DNA from 3 places in the Pseudoalteromonas xiamenensis genome. Region 3 is predicted to be linked to each of the others. Evidence: predicted binding sites of a transcription regulator. Region 3 holds the regulator's gene; each other region holds the start of a gene.

Region 1 (2,280 bases), 590 kb from region 3:
ATTCTGCATAGTTGTTAGTCCTTACATCTTGGCTAACCAAATTAATGTCATACGGCGTGGTTTGATATACGTAGTAGTTTAACCAGTTCGAGAATAATAAAAAGGCGTGACTTTGCCATGCCTTAGAGGGCGTGATTGTGACGTCATCATTCGGGAAGTAATGCAGTGGTTTTGGCGCATTCGGCCCTTTGGCTAAATCACGCTCGTATTCTTTTTTTAGCGTATCCGCATCGTACTCAGGGTGACCTGTAATATACACTTGGCTGCCCGACTGATTTTTAATTAAATAGGCCCCAGCTTCCTCTGAGCCCGCCAGCACGACGAGCTCTTTGCTTGCATTAAATCGAGCATTCTCAATATGACCATAACGAGAATGCGGAACATAGAAATGATCGTCAAAACCTCGAGTGAGCGCACCATGATTGAAATAACAATGGTGTTGAAATACACCACTTATTTTATCTGTACGCAAAGTACGTTTAATTCCATGGTGATGATAGATTGCCGCGTAGGCTGCCCAACACGAAAATAACGTTGAGGTCACGTGATGCTCTGCCCAATCAAAAAATTCGCATAGCTCTTGCCAATAGATGACGTCTTCGTACTCTAAATGAGCAAGTGGTGCGCCCGTCACAATTAATGCATCGTAGTTTTGGTCTTTCACATCTGAAAAATAGCGGTAGAACATGTCTAAGTGCTGTTCTGAATTTTCAGAGCTTCGATGCGTATCGAGTCGCAATAAATCAACATGCACTTGCAGCGGTGTATTGGCAAGTAGACGAATAAATTGTACTTCTGTTTCAACCTTATTGGGCATCAAATTCAAAATAGCCAATCGCATCGGACGGATCTCCTGCGTCAGCGCTCGACTTTGAGGCATAACAAAGACATTTTCATGGCGAAGTTTTGCAATGGCAGGTAAATCGTCTTTTACGGTAATTGGCATAGATCACTCCCAAGGTTGATATACCCGACATTATGACGGGAAATGGAAAATTTTCAACCTCTAGATGTATGGACGTCCATATGATTTAACCTGATTCAAACCCTTCATTGTGTTTTGCTTCTGTATATAATCGCAATGTGAAATATTGAACGACGAAAAAGAAGAATGATCATGTCATTGTTAGGGGAATCTGTTGCACTTATAGCGGCATTCAGTTGGGCGTTTTCTACCTATTTATACAAACAGTTTTCCCACCAGCTAAGCGCCTTTGAATTAAATGTAAGTAAAGGCGTGCTCGCATCGCTGCTCATGTTGAGTGTTATTCTCGTAACCCAAGACATGGCATTACCCTCTCAACCACAAACATGGCTTTGGTTGATATTCAGTGGTGTGATAGGCATAGCGGTTGGTGACAGTGCTTATTTTGCAGCACTCAAATTACTCGGTCCTGCACGTACTTTGGTGGTGGAGTCCCTCGCGCCTATGTTCGTCGTGCTTATAAACTACGTGTTTTTTTCCGTGAATCTCTCAGTACAAAGCTATCTGGCCATTACATTAACAACGCTTGGGGTCGTTATTGCGCTTTATCCTGACGACAAGCATGATGTAATGCCCAAAAGCTACCTGATGGGTATTACCTTTGCCCTAACTGCCGCGTTTTGCCAAGCATTAGGTATGGTTCTCACAAAGCAAGCGGTAAGTTATGGAGAATACAGTACGTGGTGGGCAGCGCTCATTCGTCTACTTAGCGGCACAGTTGTTATCGGAATGCTGATTGCCTTGTTACGTCATCACTCGCTTTTAAATGCGCTTTCATTACGTGGTGTAAGCAATAAAATCTGGCTCGTTGTTGCCATCTTCTTCGGGACTTTTTTGGGCGTTTGGCTGCAGTTCATCGCGGTAAAATTTACCGATCCCGCTATTGCGCAAACGTTGTTTGCGACCTCGCCACTGATTGTGATGACTATCGCCTTTTGTCAAGGTAATCGATTAACGCGCAGCATGGTAATAGGCGGTCTATTGGCATTTTCAGGGGTTGTACTTATTTTTATGCCACATTGAATATCGTCTGCCACTAAAAAATTACAATTCGTATTCGAATAGGTTGGAAGCGTTCGTTGGAAAGGAGGCCAGAGCCCTGAACAAGCAGGGGTGGCCCATATGGAGAAAGGAGACTTTCCCGTACAACTTTCGATTAGTATATAAACCAAACGGGAATGACTTTTGAAGGGAAGCTTATGCCGTATAGGCACAAGAGAAGGAAGGATGCACGGTTCACATCACCGTTTAACGTCTGGTTGATGTAAACCAAAAAAAGAGTGATAAAGCGTTAG
Region 2 (2,280 bases), 1.1 Mb from region 3:
CAATATCAAGTGCCTCCTGCTCTTCTACGACATAACGGATCTCCGCCTCCATTTGTGTTCGATATTCAATATCATCCAAACGCCCAGCTTTAAGATCGCGACGAGCCTGTCGTATCGATAACGTTTGGGGAAACGAACCAATTGTAGTAGTTGGCAATAGTGGTAAGCGTAAATGCTTGTTTTGTTTGACGATCCGTTGCTCAAATGGCGATAAACGTCTTCCGTCGTCAACCGTTAAGGCCGCCACTCTTGCCTGAACCTCTGCATTATTAACTGCATTCGACGTTGCTCTCTCTTTCACCGGTGATGAATACGCCTTGAGAGTGGTTTTGTCCCCAGATAAAAGTGCCTCTTTTAGTAACGCGAGTTCTTGTCCTTTTTGTTTCGCAAAGGCGAGCCAAGACTTAATGTCCTCACTCAGCGTTTCTTCTTGATCTAAGTCGACAGGCGAATGGAGTAAAGAACACGATGGCGCTAACCACAGATTGTCTCCTCTAAGTCGTGCGACTTCAGCTACTTGCTCATACACCACTTCTAAATCGGCACGCCATACATTTCGCCCATTTATCACACCAAGCGACAGTACCTGATCTTCACGAATGAGCGCGTGCAGCCCATTGGCGTCTACGTCGCTATTTACAAGGTCAAAATGCACACCTTGAACAGGGTACGATCTAATGTCTTCAAAATACGCTGACACGTTATCAAAATACGTTGCAAGAAGAAGCTTTATATTCAACTTTCCCAACGCATTAAAACTATTTTTCAACGCTTGCCGATAATCTTCACTAAGCTCCAACGCTAATATCGGCTCATCAATTTGCACCCATTCAACTCCTTGCTCTGTAAGCTTGGATAAAACCAATTGGTAAATGGCAAGAATAGCGTCTAAATGTTTTAGTTTATCAAACTCAGCATTAGCACATTTTGCAAGATACAAAAAGGTCACGGGCCCCAGAAGTACAGGCTTAATTTGATGCCCTAGCGCTTGCGCTTCCCGGACGTGTTCAAAAAGCTCTGTCCAGGCAGGTGAAAAACGTTGCGGCTCCTCTAACTCAGGCACAATATAGTGGTAATTTGTGTTAAACCATTTCGTCATTTCACTTGCTGTGCAAGCACATCCCGTAGGCGCTTGACCTCGTCCAATCCTAAATAGTGTATCGATATCTACGTCATCGACTCCTTGCCTATGTCGACTAGGAATAACACCTAACATTAACGACGTATTTAAAACATGGTCATACCATGCAAAATCACCAACAGGTAATAGTTCTATACCACTGTGTGCTTGCAACGCCCAATTTTCTTTACGGATTTCACACCCTTTTGCCAGCAACGCTTGCTGAGAGATTTTTCCTTCCCAATACGCCTCAATTGCAAACTTCAATTCTCTCCGTTTACCAATTCGAGGAAAGCCCAAATTGTGAATCAATGCCATGTCAATGCTCCTTTTTAGATGTTTAGACGTCCAAAAAATACGACTATTGATTGAATTCAACAATTGATGCTTTCTCAGTAACAACTTGAATAAAACTAATTTGGGTAAATTACAAAAAAATTAAAATATTTAATGACAACGCTGTCATTATTGATGTTATAGTAGAAATGTGAAAACAAGGTAAATTTAGCCTCTTTTTTTAGACGTCTAGACATTGAAACGTAAGTTTTAAGCGCGTAGACTGTGTTTAACCTGAGCTGAGCTCACTATTTTTATGAGATTTATTAAAGATGATTGATGTAAAGCACCTTAAGACAATTTCAACACTCAAAGAAACGGGTTCTTTGGTTAACACCGCGCGCGAATTGTACTTAACGCAATCCGCCCTCTCTCATCAAATAAAAGACCTCGAAAACAAGTTGGACTGCCAACTGTTCGAACGGAAAACTCAGCCAGTCCGATTTACGCCGCAGGGTATGCTTTTACTTGAGCTAGCGAATGAGATTTTGCCAAAGATAGAGGCAACCAAATGTCGCTTGAAAGAAAGTCTCAATCAACCAATTTCTCAATTGAGATTAAGTGTGGAGTGCCACGCCTGTTTCCACTGGCTATTGCCCACCATTCGCGAGTTCAATAATTTTTGGCCTGATATTAAAGTCGATTATGAGCGAGGCTTCAGCTATGACGCTATACCAGAGCTCATGAACGATGAACTTGATTTAGTCTTAACCTCTGACATGCGCGAACCGGAGCATCTAGAATATGCTCATTTATTTGATTTCAAACTCAAATTGATTGTAGCGCCGGACCATGAGTTAGCGAAGAAAGCGTACGTTACGGCC
Region 3 (2,280 bases):
TTGAAAAGGCACTAATCGAACGGTGTGATATTCCAGTGTTCCATGACGATCAACACGGTACTGCAATCGTGACGGCGGCAGGTATGCTGAATGCGCTAGAGATCCAAGGTAAAGATATTCACGATGCGATTATCGTGTGTTTGGGCGCAGGCGCGGCAGCGATTGCTTGTATGGAACTGCTGATCAAATGCGGTGCGCAGCGTGAGCACATTTACATGCTTGATCGTAAAGGGGTTATTCATACACGCCGTGAAGACCTGAATGAATATAAAAAGCTATTTGCTAACAACACGGATAAACGTACATTACAGGACGTGATTGCCGATGCGGACGTGTTTGTCGGTGTATCTGGCCCTGACCTTATTTCAGCTGAAGACTTAAAACTGATGGCAGACAACCCAGTTGTATTTGCATGTTCAAATCCAGATCCTGAAATCAGCCCTGAAGTAGCACACAGTGCTCGTAATGACTTAATCATGGCAACAGGTCGCTCAGATTATCCGAACCAAGTAAATAACGTACTTTGTTTCCCGTTTATTTTCCGCGGTGCGTTAGATGTACGTGCAACAGCAATCAATGATGCAATGAAAATTGCAGCGGTAGAAGCCATTCGCAGCATTGCAAAAGAGCCTGTACCTGCTCAAGTACTTAAAGCATCAGATGTTGACGCGCTTGAATTTGGGAAAGAATACATCATTCCAAAACCCATGGATCCGCGTTTATTGCCTCGCATCGCTAAAGCGGTCGCACAAGCGGCGATTGATTCGGGCGTTGCTCAAATTCCAATGCCAGACAACTACATGGCATAAATTGCAGTGCAATTAGAGTGAAAAAAGCCTCGCGATGCGAGGCTTTTTATTAGTAATTAATCTTCTTCGATGATTGGTACTTCAAGTCCCATCTCAATCATAATCTTGCGCACTTCGGCAGGCACTTTTTCTGGATTATCTTTACGTAAGTCTTCATCGGATGGCAATGGTTGGCCTGTAAACGCATGTAGAAAGGCCTCGCACAGTAGTTCACTGTTTGTCGCATGTCTCAAGTTATTGACTTGGCGACGTGTACGCTCGTCCGTCAGTACTTTTAATACGTTTAATGGAATCGATACGGTGATCTTTTTTACTTGTTCTGATTTTTTACCGTGTTCTGCATAAGGGTGAACATACTCACCATTCCAAGTTGCCATAATCTTTTATTGCCTCAGTGTTGGGTAATGCCAATACGACTGCATTCGTGGTTCATACTAAACTAGTCTCAACAGGAAATGTAGGTTGATTTACATTTCGATTGTGAGCATCGCTTTCACCATTCGCGCTGGATCAAAAACTCAGTCGTATTAGCATGGTACTAATAGGAAGTGGCGAAATTTTATCGGTTTAAAAAAGATAGTCAAATACTAGTTATTTAGCCATTTAGGCGTATAAATGTTTTGACTTCCGATAGATCATGGTCTAACCTTTTAGACGTCTAAACATCCATAAATCTAGGTGTCATTATGAGTCTGTCAAATAAAGCGACGATTGCAGTCAGAAATGGAATTGAAGCCGATAAGCATCACGGTGCAGTCGTACCGCCTCTGTATTTATCGACGACGTATTCGTTTGCTGATTTCAACGTAAAGCGCGCTTATGACTACGGTCGTAGCGGAAACCCGAATCGCGACATTTTGGCCGATACCTTAGCGCAACTTGAAGGTGGTGCGAAAGGGATCATTACGGCGACGGGAATGGCGGCTGTACACCTAGTGACACAACTGTTAAATCATGACGATACATTGGTTATTCCACATGATTGCTATGGTGGCAGTTATCGATTGTTCACATCATTGGCAAAACGCGGTTTACTGAAACTGCAAGTCGTGGATTTAACCAATCCAGAGAACTATCAAACGGTGATTGGTGCCAAGCCAAAAGTGATTTGGATTGAAACGCCAAGCAACCCTATTTTACGACTCACTGATATATCTGCCATTGTTGATGTTGCCAAGCAGTGTGGTGCACTGGTTGCTGCAGACAATACCTTTTTATCGCCTGGCTTGCAGAATCCGATTCAATTTGGTGTGGACATTGTGGTGCATTCAACCACGAAATACATTAACGGCCATTCGGATGTGGTTGGAGGTGCCGTGATAGCCAAAACGCAAGAGTTAGGCGAGGAATTAGCATGGTGGGCGAATAACATCGGTATTACCGGTGCGCCGTTCGATAGCTACTTAACGCTACGTGGACTTCGCACATTAAACGTTCGTTTAAAACAGCATCAAGAAAACGCCTTAGCGAT

Evidence for each region. The regulator MetJ, encoded in region 3, represses methionine synthesis genes. The targets are predictions, from matches to a motif close to TAGACGTCTAGACGTCTA.
Region 1: a site for MetJ is predicted at 1,008-1,025, ahead of NI389_RS13995 (homoserine O-succinyltransferase). Genes of this name have one in related genera too.
Region 2: a site for MetJ is predicted at 1,454-1,471, ahead of metE (5-methyltetrahydropteroyltriglutamate--homocysteine S-methyltransferase). Genes of this name have one in related genera too.

The regions. Positions count from the first base shown of each region.
Region 1 covers NZ_CP099917.1:3,016,963-3,019,242, reverse strand. Annotated here, with positions in the region: gene NI389_RS13995 (homoserine O-succinyltransferase) at 1-946, opposite strand, end outside; gene NI389_RS14000 (homocysteine S-methyltransferase family protein) at 1-9, opposite strand, end outside; gene NI389_RS13990 (DMT family transporter) at 1,118-2,008, shown strand.
Region 2 covers NZ_CP099917.1:3,521,917-3,524,196, reverse strand. Annotated here, with positions in the region: gene metE (5-methyltetrahydropteroyltriglutamate--homocysteine S-methyltransferase) at 1-1,438, opposite strand, end outside; gene NI389_RS16465 (LysR substrate-binding domain-containing protein) at 1,729-2,280, shown strand, end outside.
Region 3 covers NZ_CP099917.1:2,431,472-2,433,751, forward strand. Annotated here, with positions in the region: gene NI389_RS11285 (malic enzyme-like NAD(P)-binding protein) at 1-809, shown strand, start outside; gene metJ (met regulon transcriptional regulator MetJ) at 866-1,186, opposite strand; gene metB (cystathionine gamma-synthase) at 1,496-2,280, shown strand, end outside.